Regions from separate parts of the Bovifimicola ammoniilytica genome, predicted to be linked through region 2. Evidence: predicted binding sites of a transcription regulator. Region 2 holds the regulator's gene; the other holds the start of a gene.
The links. Region 2 encodes Rex, which represses fermentation and respiration genes when NADH is low (regulators of the CRP and FNR family bind a similar motif). Its sites were predicted from a motif close to ATTGTTAANNNNTTAACAAT; they were not measured.
Positions count from the first base shown of each region.

Region 1: the regulator Rex is predicted to act here: its motif matches at 2,422-2,441, upstream of OCV48_RS12485 (acetyl-CoA C-acetyltransferase).

Region 1 is NZ_JAOQJN010000011.1:9,450-18,344, reverse strand. Features, by position in the region: gene OCV48_RS12510 (thiamine phosphate synthase) at 1-687, shown strand, start outside; gene OCV48_RS12505 (hypothetical protein) at 882-1,157, opposite strand; gene OCV48_RS12500 (hypothetical protein) at 1,182-1,778, opposite strand; gene OCV48_RS12495 (hypothetical protein) at 1,857-1,988, opposite strand; gene OCV48_RS12490 (hypothetical protein) at 2,073-2,297, opposite strand; gene OCV48_RS12485 (acetyl-CoA C-acetyltransferase) at 2,525-3,706, shown strand; gene OCV48_RS12480 (enoyl-CoA hydratase-related protein) at 3,803-4,594, shown strand; gene OCV48_RS12475 (3-hydroxyacyl-CoA dehydrogenase family protein) at 4,713-5,585, shown strand; gene OCV48_RS12470 (acyl-CoA dehydrogenase) at 5,611-6,768, shown strand; gene OCV48_RS12465 (electron transfer flavoprotein subunit beta/FixA family protein) at 6,786-7,571, shown strand; gene OCV48_RS12460 (electron transfer flavoprotein subunit alpha/FixB family protein) at 7,600-8,643, shown strand; gene OCV48_RS12455 (DUF3810 domain-containing protein) at 8,701-8,895, shown strand, end outside.
Region 2 is NZ_JAOQJN010000002.1:348,403-357,297, reverse strand. Features, by position in the region: gene OCV48_RS03475 (NAD(P)H-hydrate dehydratase) at 1-173, opposite strand, end outside; gene acpS (holo-ACP synthase) at 145-543, opposite strand; gene OCV48_RS03465 (hypothetical protein) at 540-1,184, opposite strand; gene OCV48_RS03460 (redox-sensing transcriptional repressor Rex) at 1,214-1,852, opposite strand; gene abc-f (ribosomal protection-like ABC-F family protein) at 2,137-4,047, shown strand; gene OCV48_RS03450 (GntR family transcriptional regulator) at 4,583-5,251, opposite strand; gene OCV48_RS03445 (2-isopropylmalate synthase) at 5,260-6,657, opposite strand; gene arcC (carbamate kinase) at 7,052-7,993, shown strand; gene OCV48_RS03435 (DUF1653 domain-containing protein) at 8,360-8,895, opposite strand, start outside.

The sequences.
Region 1 (8,895 bases), on a different contig from region 2:
AACAGAAAACTTTGTAGGAATCGTTCATTTGATGAAGCTATCGATACCGCATTAGAAGATAATGTGAGATACATTATTATAAGAGAAAAAGATTTATCGATACAAGAATATATAAAATTTGTAAATGATATTCAACTTCATATACATAATATATTTCCTGATACGCAGACGAAAATAATTATGAACCTTGGAAATGTACAAAATACCTTTGAATTATTTGAAATAATTAATAATACAGGATGCAGAAATGTACATATGCCGGTTTATACATTAGATAAGCTGGAAACATCTGATTTTGGTAATCGAAATAGCAGTTTTAATAGTATCAGAAACGATATTGCTGATAAAAATATTAATAATATTTATACCGGGGTTAGCAATACAGAGATTAATAATATTATTAATTATATACAAAAAGAGATAGAAATATTTGGAATATCCATTCACTCCATAAATGATATAGAGAAAACATGCAGATTTAAACCTGATTATTATATTGCAGGACATATATTTAATACTGAATGTAAGAAAGGTAAAGTACCGCGAGGACTTGATTTTATTGAAAATATTTGTAAATCGACAGATATACCAGTGTACGGAGTTGGCGGGATTAATAAAGATAATATGAAAGAAGTGATAAATGCCGGGGCAAGTGGTGTATGTATGATGTCTGAGTATTTTCACTGACTGTTTCAGTATTAATTGATTTTGAACAATTAATTTAGAATAAAGAATGTCGCCTGCGACATTCTTCGCCTGCGGCGGATTACGATAGAAACATTTTCTGCTCCGACGCAGTGCAATCCTTGCGGAGCGTTTTTGCTTACCAGAACAATTTCAACGAATTTTCATAGTACGTAAGAATCAAATTGTGCAGGAAATCAGCCTGCACGATTCGATGATATAATTTTTGCTAATTTTCTAACGGTATCTAATTTAGATATCTGCTCTTTAGTCATATTTGTTTTTAAGGCATTTATTATAACATCAGTTTCGGCATCTGAGAAATTAATTCCTTTAGCATTGGCAGTTGCGGCAGCATTCAGAAAAAATGGTATGAGATTTTCGGAAGATACATTTTCTGACTGCCTTATAATTTCTGATAAAAGATTGAGTTTTTCAGGTGAAATTCCTGATATGTTATTATAGTTATCCATAAAATTACTCTCCATATTAAGATTTTATTTGTTTTTATTAAGCAAGGAAGAATAAGTGTCAAACATTGCACGCTGGCTTGGTGAAAGCATATTCTTCAAAGCATCAATATCAATATTAGCAGGAATATTGTCAGGTGATGAATTACTCTGTTTGTTATTAGGATTGTCATTATCATAATCTGTACCATTAATAAAACTGCCATTTTCTATGTTAGAAGCGTCAGATTTATTACCCGAATTATAAACTGGACCATCCGGATTATTAAAATTAAAAGACTCGGGACGTAGGGCAGGAAGATTTAAAGATTTATATGTGTTATACATATTAAATGCATTTACCATATTCATAAACATATCGATTAAATTCTTTTCTTCGGTATTAAGATAAGGCTTTACGGCATTGATTAATTCAATAGGTTTATTCTTATGATTATTATCAGAACCATTATCGCAGGCACTTAGCAAGTTATCGTGAGAGGTATTAAAACTATTTCTCATTATATTAAATTCCTCGATTTTTATATAATAGGAAATAACTTTTTGCATAGTAGATGGAACATATGGCAGAGATGCCTTTAAAATATTAAGTGGCTTGTTTGAAAATAAATCGTTTGAACTCATCAGATACTCATTTCTGCATTATGCGTTTTTCATTTTTTTAAATACTATGAAAAGTTTATGAAAAATATGATAATAAAATTAAATTGATGCATATTTAATGCAGACTAACAATATAAACGTATTAGTAGACATCATACATTTTATACAGTCCATATCATATTCGAAAATTGATGTGTCTGTTTCTATTATAGTTGTGTCTGTTTTCTTCATAATTAACTCCATTTCACAAATAATACGCTATATTGTCAGCCATCACATTAAATGATTATAATGATATTTGAAATATCACTTAAATTAGCAGCCTAAGAAGCAGCCGCCATTTCCATTGCCACCACAGCAGAGAAGTAAGATGATAATCCAGATACAGCTATTGTTCTCACATCCGCAGCCGTTGTTACCCCAGTTTCCATTATTACCACAGCAGCATAATAGGATAAGGATTAACCAGATACAGCTGTTGTTATTGTTGTCTCCGCATCCACAGCCTCCACCACAGTTTGTTGCAGCTAAATCACTCATTTTTAAATCCTCCAAATTTTGTTTACACTAAATTCTATGTAGCATAGCTTGGTCAGTTTCCTTATATTTTTTTAATTTGTAAAAATAAAATAAAAATATAATTTATGATTGTATTATTTTATATATTGTGATAAAATTAACAAAGATAGTTTGGTACATAGTCTTTATGTCTGAACCTGACAAAAATTTAACAATCTTATTAAAATTAAATCGGAGGTATTACATTTATGTCAAGAAAAGTAGTTTTAGCAGGCGCATGTCGTACAGCAATTGGTACAATGGGTGGCTCATTAAGCACAACACCAGCAGCTGAGTTAGGTGCAATCGTTATTAAAGAAGCATTAAACAGAGCCGGAGTTGCTCCAGAAGCGGTAGATCAGGTTTACATGGGATGTGTAATCCAGGCAGGACAGGGTCAGAACGTTGCTCGTCAGGCATCAATCAAAGCAGGTTTACCAATTGAAGTACCAGCAGTTACAATGAACGTTGTATGTGGTTCGGGTCTTAACTGTGTTAACCAGGCAGCTCATATGATTATGGCTGGAGAAGCTGATATCGTAGTTGCAGGTGGTATGGAAAATATGTCTATGGCACCATATGCATTAGACAAGGCTCGTTTCGGTTACAGAATGGGTAATGCAGTAATGAAAGATACAATGGTTAATGATGCTCTTTGGGATGCATTCAATGATTATCATATGATTAAGACAGCAGATAACATCTGTGAAGAATGGGGAATTACAAGAGAAGAATTAGATGAGTTCGCATTAAAGAGTCAGCAGAAAGCTGAAGCAGCTCAGAAGAACGGTGCATTTGATAACGAAATCGTACCTGTATCAGTTAAGAAGAAAAAAGAAATAGTTGAATTCAAAGTAGATGAAGGTCCTCGTGCAGGTTCTACAATCGAAGGTCTTGCTAAACTTCGTCCAATCAATCCTAACGGATTTGTTACAGCAGGTAATGCATCAGGTATCAATGATGGTGCTGCAGCAATCGTTGTTATGAGTGAAGAAAAAGCTAAAGAATTAGGTGTTAAACCTATGGCTACATGGGTAACAGGCGCTCTTGCAGGCTGCAGACCTGAAGTTATGGGTATCGGTCCTGTATATTCTACAAAGAAAGTATTAGCTAAGACAGGTATGAAGATTGAAGACTTTGATATCATCGAAGCAAACGAAGCATTTGCAGCACAGTCAATCGCAGTAGGAAGAGACTTAGGAATCGATGTTGACAAACAGTTAAATCCAAATGGTGGTGCAATCGCACTTGGTCATCCAGTTGGAGCTTCAGGATGCCGTATCCTTGTTACACTTCTTCATGAGATGGAAGCTAAAGATGCTAAGAAAGGTCTTGCAACACTTTGTATCGGTGGTGGAATGGGTTGCTCAACAATCGTTGAAAGAGACTAATTCATACGAATTCACTTGAATACTTTTAAGATACAATAACAATTACTGCAGGCTGTACGGATTCCTGTACAGCCTGTTTTAGAAAGGAAATTTATTATGGAATTCATTAATTATGAAGTAGAAGGAATGGTTGGCATTATTACAATCAATCGTCCAAAGGCTTTAAATGCACTTAACAGCCAAGTATTAACAGAGTTAGATGAGACACTTGACAATGTTGATATAAATGCAATAAGAGCATTAATTCTTACAGGCGCAGGTGAGAAATCATTTGTTGCAGGTGCAGATATCGGAGAGATGAGTACACTTACAAAAGCTGAAGGTGAAGCTTTCGGTAAAAAAGGTAATGATGTATTCAGAAAACTTGAAACATTCTCTATCCCTGTTATTGCAGCCGTTAATGGTTTTGCACTTGGTGGAGGATGTGAGATTTCAATGAGCTGTGATATCAGAATATGTTCTGAGAATGCAGTATTTGGTCAGCCTGAAGTAGGTCTTGGAATTACACCAGGTTTTGGTGGAACACAGAGACTTGCAAGAATCGTTGGTGTTGGAATGGCTAAACAGATGATCTATACAGCAAGAAATATTAAAGCTGATGATGCATTAAGAATCGGTCTTGTTAATGCAGTATATCCATTAGAAGAGTTACTTCCTGCAGCTAAGAAACTTGCTGAGACAATTGCTAAGAATGCACCAATTGCAGTTCGTAACTGTAAGAAAGCAATTAATGATGGCTTACAGGTTAATATGGATGAAGCAATCGTAATTGAAGAGAAATTATTCGGTGACTGTTTCGAAACAGAAGACCAGAAAGCAGGAATGGGAAACTTCCTTGAGAAAGATAAAGAAAAGAAATTAAAGGTTGTACCTTTCCAGAATAAATAATATAATTAATGTACTAAATTTAATTATAGTGTCAAATGACATTATTATAAATTTATAATTACCATCAGAGATGATGGATATCAATTATCAATAATATTAAACTAATGGAGGCAAAAAAATGAAAGTTGGCGTTATCGGTGCTGGTACAATGGGCCAGGGAATCGCAAAAGCTTTCGCTCTTGTTGAAGGTTACACAGTAGCACTTTGTGACATCAAACAGGAATGGGCTGAAGGCGGAAAAGACAAGATTGCTAAAGGATATGCAAGACTTGTTGAAAAAGGAAAAATGAGTCAGGAACAGGTTGATGCAGTTTTATCAAGAATCACACCAGGTCTTAAAGAAGATCTTTGTGCAGATTGTGATTTAGTTGTTGAAGCTGCTTTTGAAAATATGGAAGTTAAGAAGACAACATTTGGCGAATTAGATAAAATCTGTAAGCCTGAATGTGTTTTTGCTTCTAATACATCTTCACTTTCTATTACAGAAATTGGAAATGGTCTTACTCGTCCAATGATAGGTATGCATTTCTTCAATCCTGCTGATAGAATGAAATTAGTAGAAGTTATCGCAGGTGTTAACACACCAGCAGAGACAGTTACTAAAATTATCGAGATTGCTAAAGAAATCGGTAAAACACCTGTACAGGTTAATGAAGCTGCAGGTTTCGTAGTAAACCGTATCTTAATTCCTATGATTAATGAAGCTGCATTTATCAAAATGGAAGGTGTTTCAGATATCGCTGGTATTGATGCTGCTATGAAACTTGGTGCTAACCATCCAATGGGACCACTTGAATTAGGTGATTTCGTAGGTTTAGATATCTGCCTTGCAATTATGGATGTACTTTACAATGAAACAGGTGACAGCAAATATCGTGCATGCCCATTAATTCGTAAAATGGTACGTGGCGGTAACCTTGGTGTTAAATCTGGTAAGGGATTTTATGTATACAATGCTGATCGTACAAAAACACCAGTTGACGCTCAGTAATGCTCATTAAGGAGGAAGAAAACAAATGGATTTTACTTTAAGCAAGAAACATGAAATGGCTAAAAATCTTTTCAAAGAATTTGCTGAAAACGAAGTTAAGCCACTCGCTCAGGAGACAGATGAAAACGAACAGTTTCCAGCAGAGACAGTTGCTAAAATGGCTAAATATGGTTTCCTTGGTATTCCAGTTCCAAAGGAATATGGCGGACAGGGATGTGACGTTTCAACATACGTTATGTGCGTAGAAGAATTATCAAAAGTATGTGGTACAACAGGTGTTATCGTATCTGCTCATACATCACTTTGCATTGACCCAATTTTAACATATGGTACAGAAGAGCAGAAACAGAAATATGTAGTACCTCTTGCAAAGGGTGAGAAGCTTGGTGCTTTCGGTCTTACAGAACCAGGTGCCGGTACAGATGCTCAGGGTCAGCAGACAAAAGCCGTATTTGATGAAGCAACAAATGAATGGGTATTAAATGGTTCTAAATGTTTCATTACAAATGGTAAATATGCTGATGTTTACATTGTAATCGCTGTTACAGGAAAAGTTGAAAAACGTGGCCGTATGCAGAAAGAAATCTCTGCATTTATCGTAGAAAAAGGAACACCAGGATTCACATTTGGTACAAAAGAAAAGAAGATGGGTATCCGTGGTTCAGCAACATACGAATTAATATTTGAAGATTGCCGTATTCCAGCTGCAAACTTACTTGGACAGAAAGGTAAAGGTTTCGGTATCGCAATGCATACACTTGATGGTGGACGTATTGGTATCGCTGCACAGGCTCTTGGTCTTGCAGAGGGCGCTTTGGAGACAACAATCGCTTATGTTCAGGAAAGAAAACAGTTCGGCAGATCAATTGCTCAGTTCCAGAATACACAGTTCCAGTTAGCAGATATGGCTACTAAAGTAGAAGCTGCTAAATTATTAGTATATAAAGCTGCTAAAGCAAAAGAAACTCAGAAAGTTTACTCACTTGAAGCTGCTCAGGCTAAGTTATATGCAGCAGAAGTTGCAATGGAAGTAACTACAAAGGCTGTTCAGTTACATGGTGGATATGGTTATATCAGAGAATATGATGTTGAAAGAATGATGAGAGACGCTAAGATTACAGAAATCTATGAAGGAACATCAGAAGTTCAGCGTATGGTTATCGCAGCAAACATCATCAAATAATTTAGGAGGTACTAATAGTGAAAGTTATCGTTTGTGTAAAACAGGTACCTGATACAAAGGGTGGAGTTCAGTTCAACCCAGATGGTACATTAAATAGAGCAGCAATGCTTACAATTATGAATCCAGATGATAAGGCAGGTCTCGAAGCTGCTCTTAGATTAAAGGATCAGTACGGTGCAGAAGTTACAGTTGTTACAATGGGTCTTCCAAAGGCTGAAGATGTACTTCGTGAAGCTATGGCTATGGGCGCTGACAAAGGAATTTTAGTTACAGATAGAGTTTTAGGTGGTGCTGATACTTGGGCAACATCTACAACAATTGCAGGTGCATTAAGAAATCTTGACTATGATATTATTATTACAGGACGTCAGGCTATCGATGGTGATACAGCTCAGGTTGGACCACAGATTGCTGAACATCTTGGAATCCCTGTAATCTCTTATGCTGAAGGTATAGAAATTGATGGTGACAGCGTTATCGTTAAGAGACAGTACGAAGACAGACATCATATGCTTAAAGCCAAAATGCCTGTATTAATTACAGCACTTTCTGAATTAAATGATCCTCGTTATATGACACCAGGTGGAATCTTTGATGCACTTGATGCTGAAATAACAGTATGGGGAAGAAATGACCTTAAAGATGTTAATGATGGAGATCTTGGTCTTAAAGGTTCACCAACAAAGATTGCTAAAGCATCTGATAAAGTTCGTAAAGGTGCTGGTGAAAAAGTTGCATTTGACTCTGCAGAAGAATCAGTATCTTATATCATGGATAAGTTATTAACAAAACACATTATTTAATCAGAGAGGAGATTTAAAAATGCAGAATATTAATTTAGAAGAATATAAAGGCGTATTTGTCTTCGCTCAGCAGGTAGATAATGAAATAAGCAGTATTGCTTTAGAATTACTTGGAGAAGCAGGAAGACTCGCAAAACCATTAGAAACACAGGTTACAGCAGTGCTTCTTGGATCAAATGTTGGAAATTTAACAGATAAGTTAGCTGAATATGGCGCTGACAGAGTTATCGTTGTAGATAATCCAGCACTTGAAACATATAGAACAGAGCCATACGCACAGGCTCTTACAGCTGTTATTAATGAATTCAAACCAGAGATTATGTTAGTTGGTGCAACAGCAATCGGTAGAGATTTAGGTCCTACTGTATCTGCAAGAGTTGCAACAGGTCTTACAGCTGACTGTACATCATTAGAAATTGGTGATTTTCCAATCAATGCTATTCCTGGTAAAGAACAGAAACATAATCAGCTTCTTATGACTCGTCCAGCTTTTGGTGGAAATACAATCGCAACAATCGCTTGCCCAGACCACAGACCTCAGATGGCTACAGTACGTGCAGGTGTTATGCAAAAAGCTGATCCTAAGCCAGGTGCAAAGGCAGAAGTTGTTAACTTTGATGCTGGTTTAGTTGAAAACAACAAATATGTTGAGATTCAGGAAGTTATCAAAGCAGTTACAGAGACAGTAGATATTATGGATGCTAAGATTCTTGTATCTGGTGGTCGTGGTGTTGGTTCTGCTGAAAACTTCAAACTTCTTGAAGAACTTGCAGAAGCTCTCGGTGGAGAAGTTTCTTGTTCAAGAGCAGTTACAGATAATGGCTGGTTACCAGTAGACCGTCAGGTAGGTCAGACAGGTAAAACTGTTCGTCCACAGGTTTACTTTGCAATCGGTATCTCAGGTGCTATCCAGCACGTTGCAGGTATGGAAGAATCAGACCTTATCATTGCAATTAACAAAGACGAAGATGCTCCAATCTTTGATGTAGCAGATTACGGTATCGTTGGAGATTTAAACAAAATCGTTCCATTGTTAACAGCTAAAATTAAAGAAGCTAATGCAGCAAAATAATTTTTAAAAATACAGATAACTCCATATATATTGCAAAATATTTATGGAGTTATCTTTTTGTATAATAATATGCTAAGAAAATTAATTAATCACGAATTCAAAAAGAATACAATTATATGTATCGGAATTATAATATTTATTTCGGTACTTAATTTTATGTCTGTTTATATAAAAGGTTTTGCAGATATTTACAGAAAATATGTGTTTGTGCATATATCTTCAATATTCTCAAGGATAACAAATATATTCAGG
Region 2 (8,895 bases):
CCAACACCACATATAATCTTAACTTTATTATATTTATTCTGCCTGCATATTTCTGTCACACATTCACCGACCGCTAAAGCTGCTCTTTCCATAAGAACTAACGATGGTATCTTAAGCTCATTAATGCAATAATTATCAACGATTTTACTTGCTTTTCCGGTTAATATTTCCATTCTCTGCTCCTCCATTTCTACTTTCAGCAACTGCCATTGTCATAACCAGATTATCTGTATCAGAGATACTTACAAATATCTCATTAATTCCTAAGCTTTCACTAATTTTCTTCGCTCCACCATACAGATTTACATATGGCTTTCCTAATTCATCTCTAAGGACTTCTATATCTTTTCCGCTAAAGCCTCTGAAACCTGTTCCAAATGACTTAGAAACAGCTTCCTTTACCGAGAAATTTGCTGCAAAAAAAGAAGCTCTCCCCTTTGCTTCCTCAATTTCCCTCTCTGTATAAAATTTATCCTTGAAATGCTCTTTAAGAGTCATAAATCTCTTGATTTCAACAATATCATTTCCTATTCCTATTATCATTTTTCCTCCTTGAACTTGTTCTTATCATAATTATGTTCTCTGTCAAATATTTCCATAACCTCATGTCCTAACATATCATGCATATATCCGTAAATGTTGTTATTTTCATCAGTTTTATCCTGCTTAATTACTACATTTCTCTTAAGTTGTATTCTCGTCTTTTCAATCCATTCACCCAGAGCTTCTATCTGCATTTCATTATTACTAAGGCGATTATAACATTTCTCAATACTTTCCATAAGTAATTCTTCATTTACCTTCATAAGTCTGTACGGCAATTGGTATTTCTCGTTCTCTAGCTCAGTATTCTTATTATTAATATCTTCAATTAATTTCCTGCTTGCATCAAGTTTCTTCTGTCTTAGTTTCTCGTTTTCATTATCTGTTTCTTCCATATTGTCTACGATTTCTTTCATAAGCTTCTTCTTGAGCCCAACAAGATTCTTAATCTCCCTTGATACGCCACCTTCTCTTTTCACGAGATTCATAACTTCTTTCTCAAGCTTCTTTATCCTTGGTGTCTTTAAATTATCTGGAAATAACTGATGCCATCTGTTATCTAATGGCAAAATTGGAATCTTCTTTAAGTCTATTAAATTTTCAAAATCTTCATATGAACCTTCTGTTTCTTTTTTAGCCATTGTTACCTCCCATATGCGAATAAGAATTATTACATATCATTTTCAGTTCTTGTAAGATTATATGATAACTGCATAAGGCTTTCTGATAAATGTACATTTTCAACAACAATATTCTTAGGCAGATTAAGGTCTGTATGAGCAAAATTCCATATTGCCCTGACACCACATTCCGCAAGCTTTTCTGCTACTTTTACTGCCTCTGCCTTAGGTATGGCAAGTGTTGCGATGTCAATTTTATTATCCTTGGCAAATTCTTCTAAATTTTTCATAGACTGAACTGCTATGCCTCTGACTTTCTTGCCTATTAGTTTAGGATTCTTATCAAACAACCCTATAAGAACAAATCCTCTTTTCTCAAAATTAGCATAATTAGCAAGTGCTCTTCCAAGGTTACCTGTACCGATAATAATCATATTATGCTGCTTGTCTACTCCAAGTATTTTACCTATTTCAACATACAAATATTTGACATTATATCCATATCCCTGTTGTCCAAATCCTCCGAAATTATTCAGGTCCTGTCTTATCTGCGAAGCTGTTACGTTCATCTTCTTGCTAAGTTCGCCTGATGAAATTCTTTCAACACCCGACTCCATTATTTCTCCTAAATATCTGTAATATCTTGGCAGTCTTCCGATAACTGCCTTAGAGATACTATTCTTAACCATAATTCACCATCCAATTCCGTTCTGATTTTAATTCAATGATTTAATACATTAAATTTATTAAATTTTAAAAAATTATAACACATCTTTGATAAAAATTAAACAAAGCAACTAAACTTTTTTCTCTTATTTAATATCTTTTTTTAATATCTTCATAGACAACTTTATAAAAATCGTTTATATTTAGTAGTAAACGTTAAAAATTCTATTTCAAAATATTACTTTAATATTAATATAAGACTTATTAAAAAATTTATTTTGGATTAATTTAGATTGGTGAGGTAATTATGATTTTATCATGTAGTAACATAAGTAAAAGTTTTGACAGTAAGGTTATATTAGATAACTGCTCATTTCATGCAGAAGATAGAGAGAAAGTTGCAATAGTCGGAATTAATGGTGCGGGTAAATCGACATTATTTAAGATAATTACAGGAGAATTAAAGCCTGATGACGGAATTATAACCGTAGCTAAAAATAAAACTCTTGCATATTTATCGCAGCACCCTGATATAGCAGGCGGGCATACTATCTACGAAGAAATGTTAGATGTCAAAAAAGAGATTATAGAAATGGAAAGTACAATCCGTTCATTAGAAGCTGAAATGAAAACTGCCGAGGGTAAAGAATTAGAAAAACTTCTTGAAAACTATTCTAAATTAACACATACTTTCGAATTAAATGACGGATATGCTTATAAGAGCGAAATTACAGGTGTCTTAAAGGGCTTAGGCTTTGCAGAGGAAGATTTTGACAGAAAGATATCAACTCTGTCAGGCGGACAGAAAACACGAGTATTCTTAAGTAAGATTCTGTTATCTAAGCCTGATATCATATTATTAGATGAGCCTACTAACCACTTAGACCTTAACTCAATTGCATGGTTAGAAGGTTTCTTAAGCAATTACAAAGGTGCTGTTATCATAATCTCCCATGACCGTTATTTCCTTGATAAAATCGTAACTAAAGTTGTAGAGATAGAGAATACAAAATGTACTACATATAATGGTAATTACAGCGATTATGCCACTAAGAAAGCCTCTTTAAGAGAAGCTGAACTTAAAAAATATCTTAATCAGCAGCAGGAAATCAAGCATCAGAAAGAGGTTATCGAGAAGCTCAAATCTTTTAATCGTGAGAAATCAATTAAAAGAGCTGAAAGTCGTGAAAAACAGCTAAATAAAATCGAAGTTGTAGAAAAGCCAAAATATATTGATGATGAAATGCATCTTAAATTAACTCCAAGGATTACAAGTGGTAAAGATGTATTATCGGTAGAAAATCTTTCTAAATCTTTTGGTGATAACCATCTTTTCTCAGATATTAACTTTGAAATCAAACGTGGCGAAAAAGTCAGTATAATCGGTAATAACGGTACAGGCAAGACTACCATCTTGAAAATCATAAATGGAATAATCGATGCCGACAGCGGTTCAACTAAATTAGGCAGCAAGGTTGAAATCGGATACTACGACCAGGAGCATCATGTTTTAACTATGGAAAATACTTTGTTTGAAGAAATCTCAGATGCATATCCTGATATGACTAATACAGAAATTCGTAATGTGCTGGCAGCATTTTTATTCACTGGTGATGATGTATTTAAGCAGATTAAAGACTTAAGCGGTGGTGAACGTGGACGTGTTTCGCTTGCAAAACTTATGTTATCAAATGCTAACTTCCTTATTCTTGATGAGCCTACGAACCATTTAGATATTACATCTAAGGAAATCCTTGAAAATGCGATTAACAGTTATGATGGGACTATTCTCTATGTATCCCACGACCGATATTTCATAAATAAAACCGCTAGCAGAATTATAGAGCTGACTAATAATAAGATTGTAAATTATATAGGCAATTATGATTATTATCTCGAGAAAAAAGCTGAGTTAACAGCTATATATGCCGCACCTGAAGCCGCTGAAACCAAAGACACTTCTGCTGTTTCTTCTTCTAAAGCTGACTGGCAGACTATGAAAGATGAACAGGCCAGGCTTCGTAAAAAACAAAATGAATTAAAGAAAACCGAAGGACGTATAAACGAACTTGAAGAAAAAAACAATGCTCTTTCAGAAGAGATGAATAATCCTGATATTGCTTCTGATGTCGGTAAATTAATGGAGATTACTAAAGAAATCGAAGCCGTTAATAGTGAACTTGAGAAGCTATACGAATTATGGGAAACACTTGTATAATATATAAATACTCAGACTTTACTCATACAAAATAGAATTAAATTATCTGTGTTAAGTAAATTTGCATATATAAATATCGAACTTTTGTAAGAATTGCTAATTTGTAGATATCTTTTTTTGGCTCTTACGATTATTTATGTTCATTCAATGCCATACATTTAAGCCGATGTGTCCGGCTATGTCACACACTTGATTTATGACGTATCGTGTGAGAGTTAATGCTGCCTGATGCAAAAGGTCGGTGCAGTAAATCACCGTTCAAGCGGAGCGCGTTTGATTAACTGCACCGTAATAACCTCTGCAGAAGGCAGCATTTACTCTCACTAGATAAAGGAAATATGAAAGCGTGTGTCATAGCCGGACATCTCGGCTTAAATGTATGTCTGTTGAATGTACACAAAATTTGAGCCAAAAAATGATATCTTACAAATTTACGCAATTACTTACAAGGAGTTTCGATATTTATATATCAAATTTACTTTAACAGATAAATATAAACTACATTTGTATGAGCAAGGTCTGAGCATTATATATTCTACAATAATTTATGGGCTTCGATATTCTTTATCGTATTCTTCATATGAAGAATTGCCAATTCTTCTGCTCTGTCCTTATCTTTAGCTTTTATAGCTTCAACGATATCTTTATGTTCTTTAATCGAATCACATACTCTTTCATTAGAAGATAATGTTTTCTTTCTTATTATTTCTAAATAGTGATGAAAGTCTGATAATGTCTTATATAACATTTTACTATCAGCCATCTCATATAATAATTCGTGAAATTCATTATCAAGTTCTAATACTTTATCAAATTTTTTCTTTACATAGTGAAATTCTGACAAGTCTGAAATCTCTTCGAGTTTCGAAATGTTCTCATCTGTAGCATTTTTAGTAGCCCATCTTGCACATAAGCCCTCTAATCTGGCTCTCATCTCATATATATCCTTTAAGTCTTTTTTACTGATTCCGATAACATATGCGCCTTTATTAGGTATGATGCTTACAAGTCCCTCGAATTCTAACTGTCTTAGTGCTTCGCGAACCGGAGTCCTGCTAACTCCCAGTTCTGCACCAATTGTCATTTCTCTTAACTCATCATTTTCCTTATATTTCCCCGATAAAATATCTTCTCTCAGACGGTTAAATACCCTGCCTTGAAGTGAATATTTATCACTTACTTTAATCTGACCATCTTTATCCATTAACTATTTCACCCCTTATTTATTGTAATGCCAAGTTCTTCGCAGGTTTTATTAATAATTTCAACTAATTCATTATCAGCTATTACAGTAACTCTTCCGTCATCATACTGGTCATCAACCCATTTTTTAACTCTCTTAACTAATTCAGAACTCTTATCTACTTTCTTATCCTCTGATAATCTGTAGTATGTATTAATCCAATGTGCAATACCTGCAAGTCCTGATGTGTTAGATACAGCAACTAATACAGGACGTTTTAAGAATTTATCAGTATCAAATATATTATATATTTCTTCATTCTTAAGAAGTCCGTCTGCATGAATTCCTGCTCTTGTTACATTGAAATTCTTACCTACAAATGGTGTTCTGGATGGAATTTTATATCCTATTTCCTTTTCAAAATAATTTGCTAAATCTGTTATAACAGTGGTATCCATACCATCTAAAGTTCCCTTTAACTGTGCATATTCGAATACCATTGCTTCTAGAGGTGTATTACCTGTTCTCTCACCGATTCCAAATAATGAACAGTTAACACCACTTGCACCATATATCCAGGCTGTAGTTGAGTTAGTAACTGACTTATAGAAATCATTATGACCATGCCACTCTAACTGTGATGATGGAACACCTGCATTAGTAATAAGTCCATAGATTATTCCCTGAACCGAACGAGGGATAACTGCACCTGAGAAGTTGACTCCATATCCCATAGTATCACATGCTCTTATCTTAACAGGAATATTGTATTCCTCCTGAAGCTTCATAAGTTCAAGACAGAATGGAATTACAAAACCATATATATCAGAACGTGTAATATCTTCTAAATGACATCTTGGGCTGATACCTGTCTCTAAACATTCTCTTACCACGCTTAAATAATGATTCATGCACTCACGTCTTGTCATCTTCATTTTATAGAAAATGTGGTAATCTGAACAGCTTACTAAGATACCTGTCTCTTTCATGCCTATATCTTTAACAAGCTCAAAATCTTTCTTACTTGCACGAATCCAGCTTGTTACCTCCGGAAATTTATACCCTCTTTCCATACATTTATATACGGCATCTCTGTCTTTCTTACTGTAAAGGAAGAATTCGCTTTGTCTTATTATACCTTTTGGACCACCTAATTTATGTAAATAATCATATATTGTTACAATCTGGTCTGTTGTATATGGTGCTCTTGACTGCTGACCGTCTCTGAATGTTGTATCTGTAATCCATATATCCTCTGGCATATTATGTGGAACGATACGCTCGTTAAATGCTATCTTTGGTACCTGGTCATATGGGAACAGATTATGATAAACATTAGGTTTATCTACATCTACCAAATGGTAAATATGCTCCTCTAGCTCTAATAGGTTTGTCTTTTCATTCATAATTACTGGTCTGTTATCCATTTCTTCCTCCGTCCTGATAATACCTGATATTTTTTTATTTTGTATTATCGTACTTCTGTATCATTGTATACAATAATACATTTTATGTCAACATAAATTTTTCCATAACTATTATCCAAATTATTTTATTCTTTTTAGTAAATACATCTGTATTTTTTGACTCTTCGCAACATTAATCTATGGTTTTCCACACTTTCCACATAGTTATACACATTTTATCAGATTTCTTGTTGTTTTTTTTATTATTGTCTGACATCTTTTCTCCTACTTATTTTAATTCTGCTTGTTTTTTTGGGCTATTTACCTTATAATTATCATATTAAATGAGCGTTTGTGAAATATTCCATTTCACATTATCTATCATATAAAATATGCTCTAATTCGGAGGTAATTTATGGAAAATAAAAAGATAGTCGTTGCACTTGGACGTAACGCATTCGGTGATACATTTCCTAAGCAGCAGGAAAATGTTAAAAAGGCTGCTAAAGCTATTGCTGATTTAGTAGAAGAAAAATATGAAGTTGTAATAACTCACAGTAACGGACCACAGGTCGGAATGATTCAGACAGCTATGACAGAGTTCAGCCGTTTAGATTCTAAATATACTGTTGCTCCTATGTCTGTATGTGGTGCTATGAGCCAGGGATACATAGGCTTTGATTTACAGAATGCAATCCGAACAGAATTACTTAATCGTGGTATTTACAAACCTGTTTCTACTATTATTACACAGGTAAGAGTTGATCCTTTTGATAAAGCTTTCCACAATCCAACTAAGGTTATCGGTCGTTATATGACTAAAGAGGAAGCTGATTTAGAAGAACATAAAGGTAACTATGTAACATACGAAGAAAGTTCTGAGGGTAAAGGTTATCGTAGAATTATCGCTTCTCCACAGCCTATCGATATATATGAAATTGATGCTATTAAGGCATTAGTTGATGCTAACCAGTTAGTAATTGCTGCAGGTGGCGGTGGTATTCCTGTTCTTGACCAGACACAGGGATTAAAGGGTGCAAGTGCAGTTATAGAGAAAGATTATACTGCTGCTAAATTAGCTGATATGATTGATGCATCAGAACTTCTTATACTTACATCAAATGATTATGTAACAATAACAGATGAGAATGGTACTTCTACTGAACTTAAGGAATTAAGTATTGAAGAAGCTAACTCATTAATTGAAGATAATAAGCTTGATGCCATTACAACACTTCCTAAGATTCAGGCTGCTCTTAACTTCGTAGTAGCTAAGAAAGGTCGTAAGGCAGTTATTACTAACCTTGAGAAAGCTAAGGCTGGTATCCGCGGTAAAGTCGGAACTATAATAAGCTAACAGAAGGATCAATCGTGTGAGGTATTTGATTTTGCACCTGAACAAATAAAGACAACGTTACTGAAATACATAGACAATTTAATGCTTTTTACCTGACAGGTATTATCCATAGATATTTAGCATTAGAACTATATGACCAGAATTATAAATTTAAAATATATATATAAAAATGCAGAGACTATATAATCTTAAATTAATATATGCCTCTGCATTTATATTTAACTAACTACTTTTTCAAATCTCTGCTTTTGCTCTTTAGACATTTGTATTTACTCCATAAGCTTTATGTTTACGCAATAGCAACATAAATATTGACATTACAATAATATTATATTGCCATTGCATAAAAATGATAAATATTAAACCTTATCTTAATCTGTTTACTTCGTATTTCGCTCTTGTATTAATACAGTTTAAAAGGCTCATAAATCTTGTATCGATATCACCCTCATCAACTGTAACATCAATCGCTGCTGCCATATCGTCTATCAGTCTGTCTGTAATGCCATCTTTAATATTTATAAGCACTCTTCTTTTCTCTTCAAAAGTATCTGCATCTAAGAATTTAATAAGTCTCTTATCTGCACTTTCTTCTGAATCAACAGACTCTATATTATCAGTATTCAAAGTATCATTTATAATTATATCGTCTGTAAGATTAATACTTTCTTTTATGCCGGCATCTACATTCTGATTAGATTTTATCTCATTATCAACTAATTCAAAACGATATTTCTGTTTAATATCCGGATATTTCTGTCTGTCCACTTCACTAAGGAACATATCATATGGTCTTGCATGAACTGCATAATCTCCATATAATTTCTGGTATATTACCAGTTTCTCACCACTTTCTGAATGAATGGCAACTGTAACTATCTGATATAAATTCCCTTTGAAAT